One region of the Pseudodesulfovibrio cashew genome, then DNA from elsewhere that is predicted to be linked to it. Evidence: predicted binding sites of a transcription regulator. Region 1 holds the regulator's gene; each other region holds the start of a gene.
What was found. Region 1 encodes sigma-54, which starts transcription at its own class of promoters, with help from an activator protein. Its sites were predicted from a motif close to CTGGCACGGNNNNTGCTT; they were not measured.
Positions count from the first base shown of each region.

Region 2: the regulator sigma-54 is predicted to act here: its motif matches at 855-872, upstream of GM415_RS11105 (TadE/TadG family type IV pilus assembly protein).
Region 3: the regulator sigma-54 is predicted to act here: its motif matches at 1,129-1,146, upstream of GM415_RS15400 (Spy/CpxP family protein refolding chaperone).
Region 4: the regulator sigma-54 is predicted to act here: its motif matches at 942-959, upstream of GM415_RS08150 (SHOCT domain-containing protein).

Region 1 covers NZ_CP046400.1:3,006,970-3,009,169, reverse strand. Annotated here, with positions in the region: gene hpf (ribosome hibernation-promoting factor, HPF/YfiA family) at 1-242, opposite strand, end outside; gene rpoN (RNA polymerase factor sigma-54) at 274-1,680, opposite strand; gene lptB (LPS export ABC transporter ATP-binding protein) at 1,926-2,200, opposite strand, start outside.
Region 2 covers NZ_CP046400.1:2,482,494-2,484,693, forward strand. Annotated here, with positions in the region: gene GM415_RS18200 (pilus assembly protein TadG-related protein) at 1-9, opposite strand, end outside; gene GM415_RS11100 (TadE family protein) at 16-405, opposite strand; gene GM415_RS11105 (TadE/TadG family type IV pilus assembly protein) at 410-808, opposite strand; gene GM415_RS11110 (hypothetical protein) at 1,064-2,200, opposite strand, start outside.
Region 3 covers NZ_CP046400.1:3,363,470-3,365,669, reverse strand. Annotated here, with positions in the region: gene GM415_RS15410 (TolC family protein) at 1-196, opposite strand, end outside; gene GM415_RS15405 (SHOCT domain-containing protein) at 340-591, opposite strand; gene GM415_RS15400 (Spy/CpxP family protein refolding chaperone) at 660-1,082, opposite strand; gene GM415_RS15395 (ATP-binding protein) at 1,372-2,200, shown strand, end outside.
Region 4 covers NZ_CP046400.1:1,813,951-1,816,150, reverse strand. Annotated here, with positions in the region: gene GM415_RS08160 (DUF177 domain-containing protein) at 1-200, opposite strand, end outside; gene rpmB (50S ribosomal protein L28) at 524-736, shown strand; gene GM415_RS08150 (SHOCT domain-containing protein) at 992-1,297, shown strand; gene gltX (glutamate--tRNA ligase) at 1,392-2,200, opposite strand, start outside.

The DNA of each region.
Region 1 (2,200 bases):
TTGTCGAGCACCATGTCGATGGTGGAATACATGTCTTCGGAGTCTTCATATGCCGATATATGGATTGCGTCCGCGTTGAGAATGACATCTGCCTTATGGCGGAACTTGTCGACCAGCAGGTTCACCTGAAGATCGGCCTCGGAGTCGGAAACGAACTTGGCCACCTTTTCAAAACGCTTCTGCGCATAACCCTTGAGATGATCAGACGGGTCGAAGTTCTTGAAAGTGAAGCTTATGTTCATACTCTACCTCCTGGTTATAAGTCCAACAAGATCAGAAGTATTGCTTGCGCTTTGAAGATGAGGCGATACCCATTGCAGAACGATACTTGGCGACGGTGCGCCGGGCGATGTTAACATCCAGCTTCTCCTTCAGTATCTCGCCGATTTTTTCATCGCTCAGTGGTTTCTTCGCATCTTCCTCGGCGATCATCTGCTTGATGAGCGCCTTGACGCTTTCCGAACCCACCTGGGAACCGTCATTCAAATCCAGCGCACTGTTGAAGAAGAACTTCAACTCGAAAATACCGTGCGGCGTGGACACATACTTGCTTGTGGTAATGCGGCTCACCGTGGACTCGTGCATCTCGATATCTTCGGCAACCTCCTTAAGTATCAATGGTCTGAGCTTGGTTACGCCCTCTTCAAAGAACTCCCGTTGAAAACGGACAATACTCTCAACTACTTTATACAAGGTTCTTTGGCGTTGGTACAGACTTTTCATCAACCATGCGGCAGAACGCATCTTTTCCTGAAAATAGTCCTTTTCCTTGTCTTTGGCGCCTTTCATGGAATCCATGTAAAAAGAATTCATCTGCAAGCGAGGCAGACCATCCTCGTTGAGAATGATCACGAACTCGTCGCCGTACTTGTAGACGAAGACGTCAGGGCTGACGTAATGCGGCTCGGTGGAAGAAAAATTGGTGCCCGGCATGGGATCCAAGGTCTGGAGGAGATCAAGGTATTCCTTGAGTTCTTCCATGGAAATCTTGAACTTTCGCGCCAGGGGCTTGTAACGGTTCTTTTCCAGGTCCTCAAGGTGATCCCTGACCAGCGACTCGAGAATGGGGTCATCGTAACCGAGTACCTCCATCTGGACGAGCAGACACTCCTGAGGAGTACGCGCGCCCACACCAACGGGATCGAGACGCTTGATCCGCTCGATCACGGAATCGATCTCCTCCTCAGTGGCCGAAACCATGGACATGATCTCTTCGTTGGAGGCCTGGAGGTACCCGTTGTGGTCCACATTGCCGATAACGGTTTCACCGATGGCCACTTCCCGTTCGGTAAAATTGGAAAGCCGCATCTGCCAGTTGAGATGCCCTTCAAGTGAGGGCTTGGATGCCAGCCGAGCCTCAAAGGAAAGCCCCTCTTCCGGCACCTCGGAGTCACGAGCCATGGCCTGCTTGGAGGTACTGGAGAACTCGCCCAGGTAATTTTCCCAGTCGGCTGTGCGTACAAGCTCTTCCTCGGCCTGGGATTCGGTCAGGGTTTCCTTCTCCCGAATCTCGGTCTCGGTCTCGGTCTCATCGAGAAATGGATTCTCCATGAGTTCCTGCTGCACCGTTTCCAGAAGCTCAAGACGGGAAAGCTGCAGCAGTTTGATGGCCTGCTGCAACTGGGGCGTCATGACCAGCTGCTGAGAAAGCTTGAGTTGTTGCCTGAGTTCAAGGCCCATAGTTATCAGGCCTCATCCGCGGCAAACGCGCATATATACAATTCTATCTGCAAAATACTTTTTCCATCATTGAAGTTGGATTTCTTGAGATAAACTATGCCACATTGAGAGGAATGTTGCAAGAACATCCTGCTAACTCGTTGTGAGTATTGAATTAAAAGTGGAAGATATGGCACATGAAAGAATTGTACCAACCTTTCATGACGGTGTAAATCACCAAAGGTAAAAAAGGTGCCGAAAAGGCGTTACAGGCGGAAGTCTTCGCCAAGATAGATCTGACGAGCGCGGCTATCCTGCACGATCTCTGCAGGCGTCCCCTCAAGGATGACGGTCCCCTCGTACACAAGATACGCACGGTCACAAATATTGAGTGTTTCCCGAACGTTGTGGTCGGAAATAAGAATGCCGATGCCCATGGATTTGAGCACGGAAATGATCTCCTGAATATCGATGACGGCGATGGGATCAATCCCGGCAAAAGGTTCGTCCAGGAGAATGAACTGAGGGTCCATTATCAAAG
Region 2 (2,200 bases), 520 kb from region 1:
GGACTTCATGTCATTTTACTCCATCTTGGCGCTGGCGGAGGTGCTGACCCCGCCTGGCATGACGTCTTCCCAGGGAAAGATCGTCTCGCCGGTAAAGTCGTAGGCCAGCTTGACGATCACTTCCTGCCCCAGTGTCTGGACTTCGGCCCCGTGATCCACGGTGACCGTAAGGTGGGCGGCGGAGAGCCCCGCCTGTGCCACATAATCCTGAACCATGGCCGTGGGATCATCGCCGCGTGACGCGGTCACGACGCCTTCCCTGGCCGCGCGGGTCAGAATCTGATTGATGTCGATGAACTTGGAGACGTCCCAGACGCCTGCCATGAGCGGCACCATGAGCAGCCCCATGATGAGGGCGAACTCGATGACGGCGACGCCCTGCCTCTTGGTATCTGAACCGCGCATGACTCTACCTCTCGTGAGTCATGACGGCAGTTGCGGAAACCTGTGTGACCTGGGCAAGGGAGGGGATGAGGCCGTCAATCGCGAGGAAGGAGAAGGGGACGCTGACGGTGACGTCCACAGGCTGCTCCGGCTGGCGGGAGCCGACGCTGACGGAGGCGGTTTGGGTCACGCCGCCGGTGGCGAGTTCGCTCAGGATGATGGATTCCACCTGGGAGTTGGTGGTTTCCTCGAGAATCGCCGCGCGGACGCCTTCGTAGGCGGCGCCGCGGACCACGGACTGGGTCCAGTACAACCTTGCGAAGTCCATTGTTCCCATCATGATCATCATGAAAATGGGAAGGAGCAGGGCCACTTCCACTATGGTCGTTCCTCGTCTGCTCTTGGTATCCTTGGCACTGCGCATGGCATATCTCCATTCCGGCTGGAGCCGGGCTTTTTTTAACAATAAAAAGCAAGGGGTATGCCAGGATATTTTCGTGCTTGGGTAAAATTATATAACTATTTGTTATTATTAGTATAAAATTATTTCAACACGCCGAAATATCGCGGATATTTGTTTGTCGCAAGGCGTAGGTATTCCATGAAAAATAGGCGATCAGACAAGCATTCCACGAAAAGTGGAAAAAGAAAGGCGGATGGGTACTGTTAAGAAGAAGAGTTAGAAAACCGGGTAGATGGCCGATTCCGTGGCCTCGTCTCTTTCCGTGGTGCCCATCTGACCGGGGGCGGGGCGGTATTTGCCCGAGGAGAGCAGCTCGGTGAGCACTGGGCCAAGAGTCTTTGCATAGGCGGCGTTGGCCTCGGCGTTGGGATGACCGTCAAAGGGGGCTAGGCGGTACAGATAGCCGCCCCGTTCGTCGCATTGGTCGAGGTCCACCGGGCCGGGAGCCCAGTTCATGCCCGTTTGGTGCAGGAAGTCCCGGTAGCCGGTATTGGCCACCAGGTATTGCACGTGGAAGACGGTTCCGTGCTTGCGGCAAAGGTTCTCCATGGAGAGCAGCAGGTGTTCGGTGGTTTTGCGGCGGGCATCGTTTTTCCCTCTTCCCCCGTAACGCAACCTGTTCAGTAATCTCTCCGCAAGTTTGACAAGCGGACTCCTGCCGGACAGAGGCAGGCGTTTGTATGCCTCCGTGCCGAAGCGTTTCAGTATTCGTTTGCCGTTTTTCTTCGCTACGGAAAGGCAGGAGGGCGGGGTGCCGCCCTGTTCACCCACGATGCGCAGGTAGTGATGATCCGAAACCGAGCGGGCCTCCAGTCCGGGAGAGAACCCGAGTACGGCCACGGCCGGGTGATCCTGCTCTATGGTCTTCTCCATGGTCAGGAGGATCTGGTAGAGAGAATAACCCGAAACGCCGTAGTTGCGCACGGAACAGCCCGGACGCGCCTTGGCCACCAGCCACGGGTAGGTTGCCTCGTCATCGAGCCCCCATCCGAAGGTGTTGGAGCAGCCATAAAAGCTGATGCCGTTCTCCGCCGTAGGGGCGTTCTCGCTGCCTGTGCCGGTGACGCGCCGCCCCTTGTCGTCGGTGGTCACGGCGTATTCCAGCCTGAGCTTCTTGCGCGGGATGGCAAAAGCGTTGATGCAATGAGTTGCCGGTTTGAGCGTCCAGCCCAGTTCGGGGTCGGTCTCGTGGCAGGAAAAGGTCTTTTCCACCAGCGGGGCCATGACTTTGTCCTTCTTGCGGAGGCCTCGAAAATTGGTTCCGGCCAGCCGCAGAAGCATGTCGGACCATAGGGTTACGGCCAGCACGGCGATGCCCCAGGCCAGACCGAAGAACCAGCCCGCAACGCCAGC
Region 3 (2,200 bases), 360 kb from region 1:
GCAGTTCATTGTTGTTCTCGGCCGCGAGCTTGAGGAAGACGCGCAGGTCGCTCAACTCCTCTCGGTCGCCGAGGTAGCTGCTGGGAGCACCGTTTTGCTTGACGGCCTGTTCGGAATCGCCGGCGTGTACAACAGGGACGCACAACAAGGTAAGCGTGATCAGAATCGTGAAGACTCTTGGTGTTGTGAATTTCATTCTGGCTCCGAAATGGGGGTTGTCACTCAGGGCTTCTAAGATACTAACAGCATACCCCAAATTGATGATGAGGAGTAGTATAATGGGAAACGATAATTGGGCAGCGCAACACTATGTCTCTCATGGGGTGGTACAGGCTTGATTTATGCCTTAAGGATTTCACGCATTCTGTTGAATTCTTCCGAATTGATTTCTCCGTTTGCATACTTGCGCTTCAGGATTTCCAAAGAATCATTCCGGTCCTGTCGCCCATCGGAGCGGGAAACTCGCTTAATGATCTTGTAGACCAAATAAGCAAGGAGTCCGATGAAGAGCAGATTGAAGATGAATCCGAAGCCGCCCATGCCGAAGCCGTGGCCGAAACTGTTCATGAATCCCCAATTACAGTTGAACATGGTGCCTTCCTGAAAAGTTGTAGCGGGAGGGAAAGCTCCCTCCCGCTGAATTCATCGTGTCCGTGTGGTTACCAAGCCGGACAGTTGTAACCGTTTCCGTGTCCATTGAAGCCCATCATGCCGCCGTGCATCATGCCTCCGTGCATCATGCCGCGTTCCATGAAGCCGTGTTCGGGCAGGCCAAGCGCTTCGGCCTTTTCGTCGAGAGTGGCGATGTTCTTATTGATCCGTTCGGTCAGGGTGCGAACCTGCTTGGCATCCGGGTTCTGTCCGGCCATGAGGGCTGCAACCTCAGCCCGGTCAGCACTGATTGCCGCTCGCAGGTCGGCAGTGGAATCCAGAAATTCCTGATACGCCTTGGTGTCGACCTGGGTGGTTTGGTGCATGCCGTACCCGTTGCCCTGGTATCCATGCATGCCCCAGGCCATGGCGTTTACGGAAACGAGAGCGATAGCCGCAACCAGTGCCAGTGTCATAAAAGTCTTCTTCATGATAAATTCCTCCGATAAGGTTTGTAACGTGTTCGTACTGCTCATAAGGCAAGGGGCGTGCCAAAGTTCTTCTTTCTTGTATTAATGTATTGAAATCATGTTGCTTTTATTGTTTTAAGGGCGCAGGTGAGGGATATGGTCACTTGCCAAACTTCCGATGTGTGGTTAATTTTTGATCAGATAAGGATGGCGAGTGTCTAAAAAATGATCGTTTTTGTCCTGCGGGAGTCGTATGTCATTGAATAGAAGACTATTGGGAAGTTCTGCGCCTGTCTGGATGGTTCTGGGCATGGCCGTCATCATGACTTTGGTGGTTGGTGCTCTTGCCGTGTTCAACTACAATCGTGAAGTTCGCGATATGGAGAAGGTGCTCGGCGAAAAAGGCGAGGCACTGATTAGATCTTTCGAAGCTGGGGCGCGTGCGGGCATGATGGGAAGCTATGGTGCACAGGACAGGCTCCAAGCACTGATTGACGCGACCGCTGAACTGCCGGACATACGATTCATTCTCTTGACGGACCGCGAAGGGCGGGTGATCGCCCACAATGACGAAGCAAAGATAGGCAGCACATATCTTGGCTCTGACCAAATAAGGGCCATGTCCCCAGGCCAACAGGCCCGGTGGATGATCATGGAGGACGGAGATCAAGCCGATTCTTTCGTCGTCTATAAAGAGTTCGTTTCTCTCGGAACCGGTGGCTCCAGAATGATGCACCAAATGATGGGGCACCACATGATGGGAGCCCAAGAGAGGGCCGAAAACACTCGTTGGGGGATGAACGGAGCCGAGACTGCCGGCAAAACCGTAGACAGGCCGCTGATCTTTATTGGTCTTGATACCGAGCCCTTTATCGAGGCGCGCCAAACCGACGTCAGGGTAATGATCATGACTTCGGGTGTTCTTTTGCTCGTGGGCCTTGGCTGCATGATTTCACTCTTCTGGGTTCAGGCATATCGGAGGTCACGTCAGCAGTTGAAGGATTCGCAAATCTTCGCTTCAGAGATCGTCGCACATCTCCCCATCGGCCTCGTTGTGACCGGTCCGGATGATATCGTTACCCATATCAATGGTGATGCGGCATCATTGCTTGGCGTTGAGGCTGAAATAGCTTTGCATC
Region 4 (2,200 bases), 1.2 Mb from region 1:
ACACTCCCCTTGAGGGTGCCCCGAACCAACGCGCCGTCCTTGCCCTGGGGCTGGATGGTCACTTCGGCGACCATATCCTCGACCGGCGTGACCGGAATGGCAAATTCCTCCCACCCCCGGCTCCAGATGGACTGGTCGTCGAAGGTGAAGGTCTTTCCTTCAGGGGAAATGTCGCTTATGGCTATCCACAGATCGGTCATCGTATTGCTCCATTGGGTTGCTCCGGCCAGCCGTCGGTTCCCGCCATGAAAAAGGCGTCGCCGCCGCGGCCCGGTTCCTCTGTAATATGAGGAGCGCGCCCCGGCTGCGGTGAAACGGAGGACGCCTTCATGCGCCCCGGCCCGCTCGGGCAACCGGAGTCTCCTATATGGGAAGTTTTTCCATTGTCAAGAAAAAAACCCTTGCCATTTGCCGGAAGGCTCGGTAATGAATCTCTCCCGCCGCCTGGGGAAGCTACCAACCCCACCCGGCATGCAACACACGCAAGTGATAAATTTCATTTAGAATACATCAGGAGGTCGCAATGTCCCAGGTTTGCGATATTTGTGGAAAGGGTCCCCAGACCGGCAACAACGTCTCTCACTCCCACATCAAAACCAAGCGCCGCTTCATGCCTAACCTGCAGAAGGTTCGTCATCAGCTCGAGTCCGGCCAGGTCGTGTCCATCAAGGCCTGCACCCGCTGCATCCGCAGCGGCGCCGTGGTCAAGCCCGTGGCCACCAAGAAGGCCGACTAGGCTTACGCTACGTCATTTCGGCTCTGCGAGCCACTGCTGCCACCGGCAAACTGCCGGTGGCAGCTTTTTTGCGCCCTGTTGATGCCCCCCTGTACAGCGTGCAACGTGCAAGCCATTGCCCGGTCAAGTGCACCAAGCTGCACAGCTGCACATCCCCACAAATACGGATATCCTGTTTTATCCATTGATTCCAGGAAACTATGCTTTGGCACGCCCTATGCTTATCTTTGGGCAAAGACTAAACGAGGTGACGGTATGGAATTTTTGAGCGCATTCGGCAACTGGTGCGGTGGTCCGGGCTTCTGGCAAGGCGGCGGACACGGCATGGTCGGCTGGGGCGGGGGCTTCTTCCCCTTCCACTTCGGCGGCATCCTGCAACTGGTCGTCATTGGGCTGATCATTTACTTCACTGTGCGGATGTTCCGTAAACCCGCGACCCCCTGCGGCACGCCCGGGCCCAAGGAACAGACGCCCGAGGAAATTCTCAAACGCCGGTACGCAACCGGCGAAATCGACGAGCAGACCTACAAGAGCATCAAAAGCGACCTGAGGGACGCATGATATAGACGCGATACACACCTCCTCTCCAAAAGAAGCCCCCACCGGACGGTCCGGTGGGGGCTTCATTTTTGCGTAGTCAGAGATGTGCGACGGGCTACAGCGCCAGCGCCCTCCGGATGCGAGCCAGGGTCTGCTCCCGGCCCAGTGCGGTCATGGTCTCGAACAGGCCGGGGGACTGGGTGCGCCCGGTCAGGGCTACACGGATAGGCTGGGCGATGACCTTGAACTTGATGTCCTTGTCCTCCAGGAACTGGCGGTGCAGATCTTCCAGGGTCTGTTCCGAGAACTCTTCCAGCGCGTCCATGCGCGCGGCGATCTCTTCGAGCAGCGGCTTGGTCTCCTCGTTGAGGAACTTGGCCACGGCCTTCTCGTCATAGTCGAGCTGGGCGGCGTCCGCGATGAAAGGACCGGCCTGCTCCAGCATGTCCACCAGAGACTTGGCGCGCTGCTGAAGGAGCGGCACGGCCTTGGCAATGGTGGCGCGATCAGCCTTGGCCGCCGCGTCCGCGTCCTGGCGGGCCAGGAAATCCATGAGCATATCGGCCAACCGCTCCGGGTCAGCCTTCTGCATGTACTGGCCGTTGACCCACTCGAACTTGGTCAGGTCGAAGACCGACGGCGACCTGCCGAGGTTGTCCGTGGAGAAGAGCTCGACCATCTCGTCCATGGTGAAGAGCTCCTGGTCGCCGTGGGACCAGCCCAGGCGGGCCAGATAGTTGCACACGGCCTCGGGCAGGTAGCCCATCTTCTCGTACTCCATGACCGAAAGCGCACCGTGGCGCTTGGAAAGCTTCTTCTTGTCCGGGCCGAGGATCATGGGCACGTGGCCGAAGCGCGGCACGTCCCAGCCCATGGCCTTGTAAATGAGAATCTGGCGCGGGGTGTTGTTGACGTGGTCGTCGC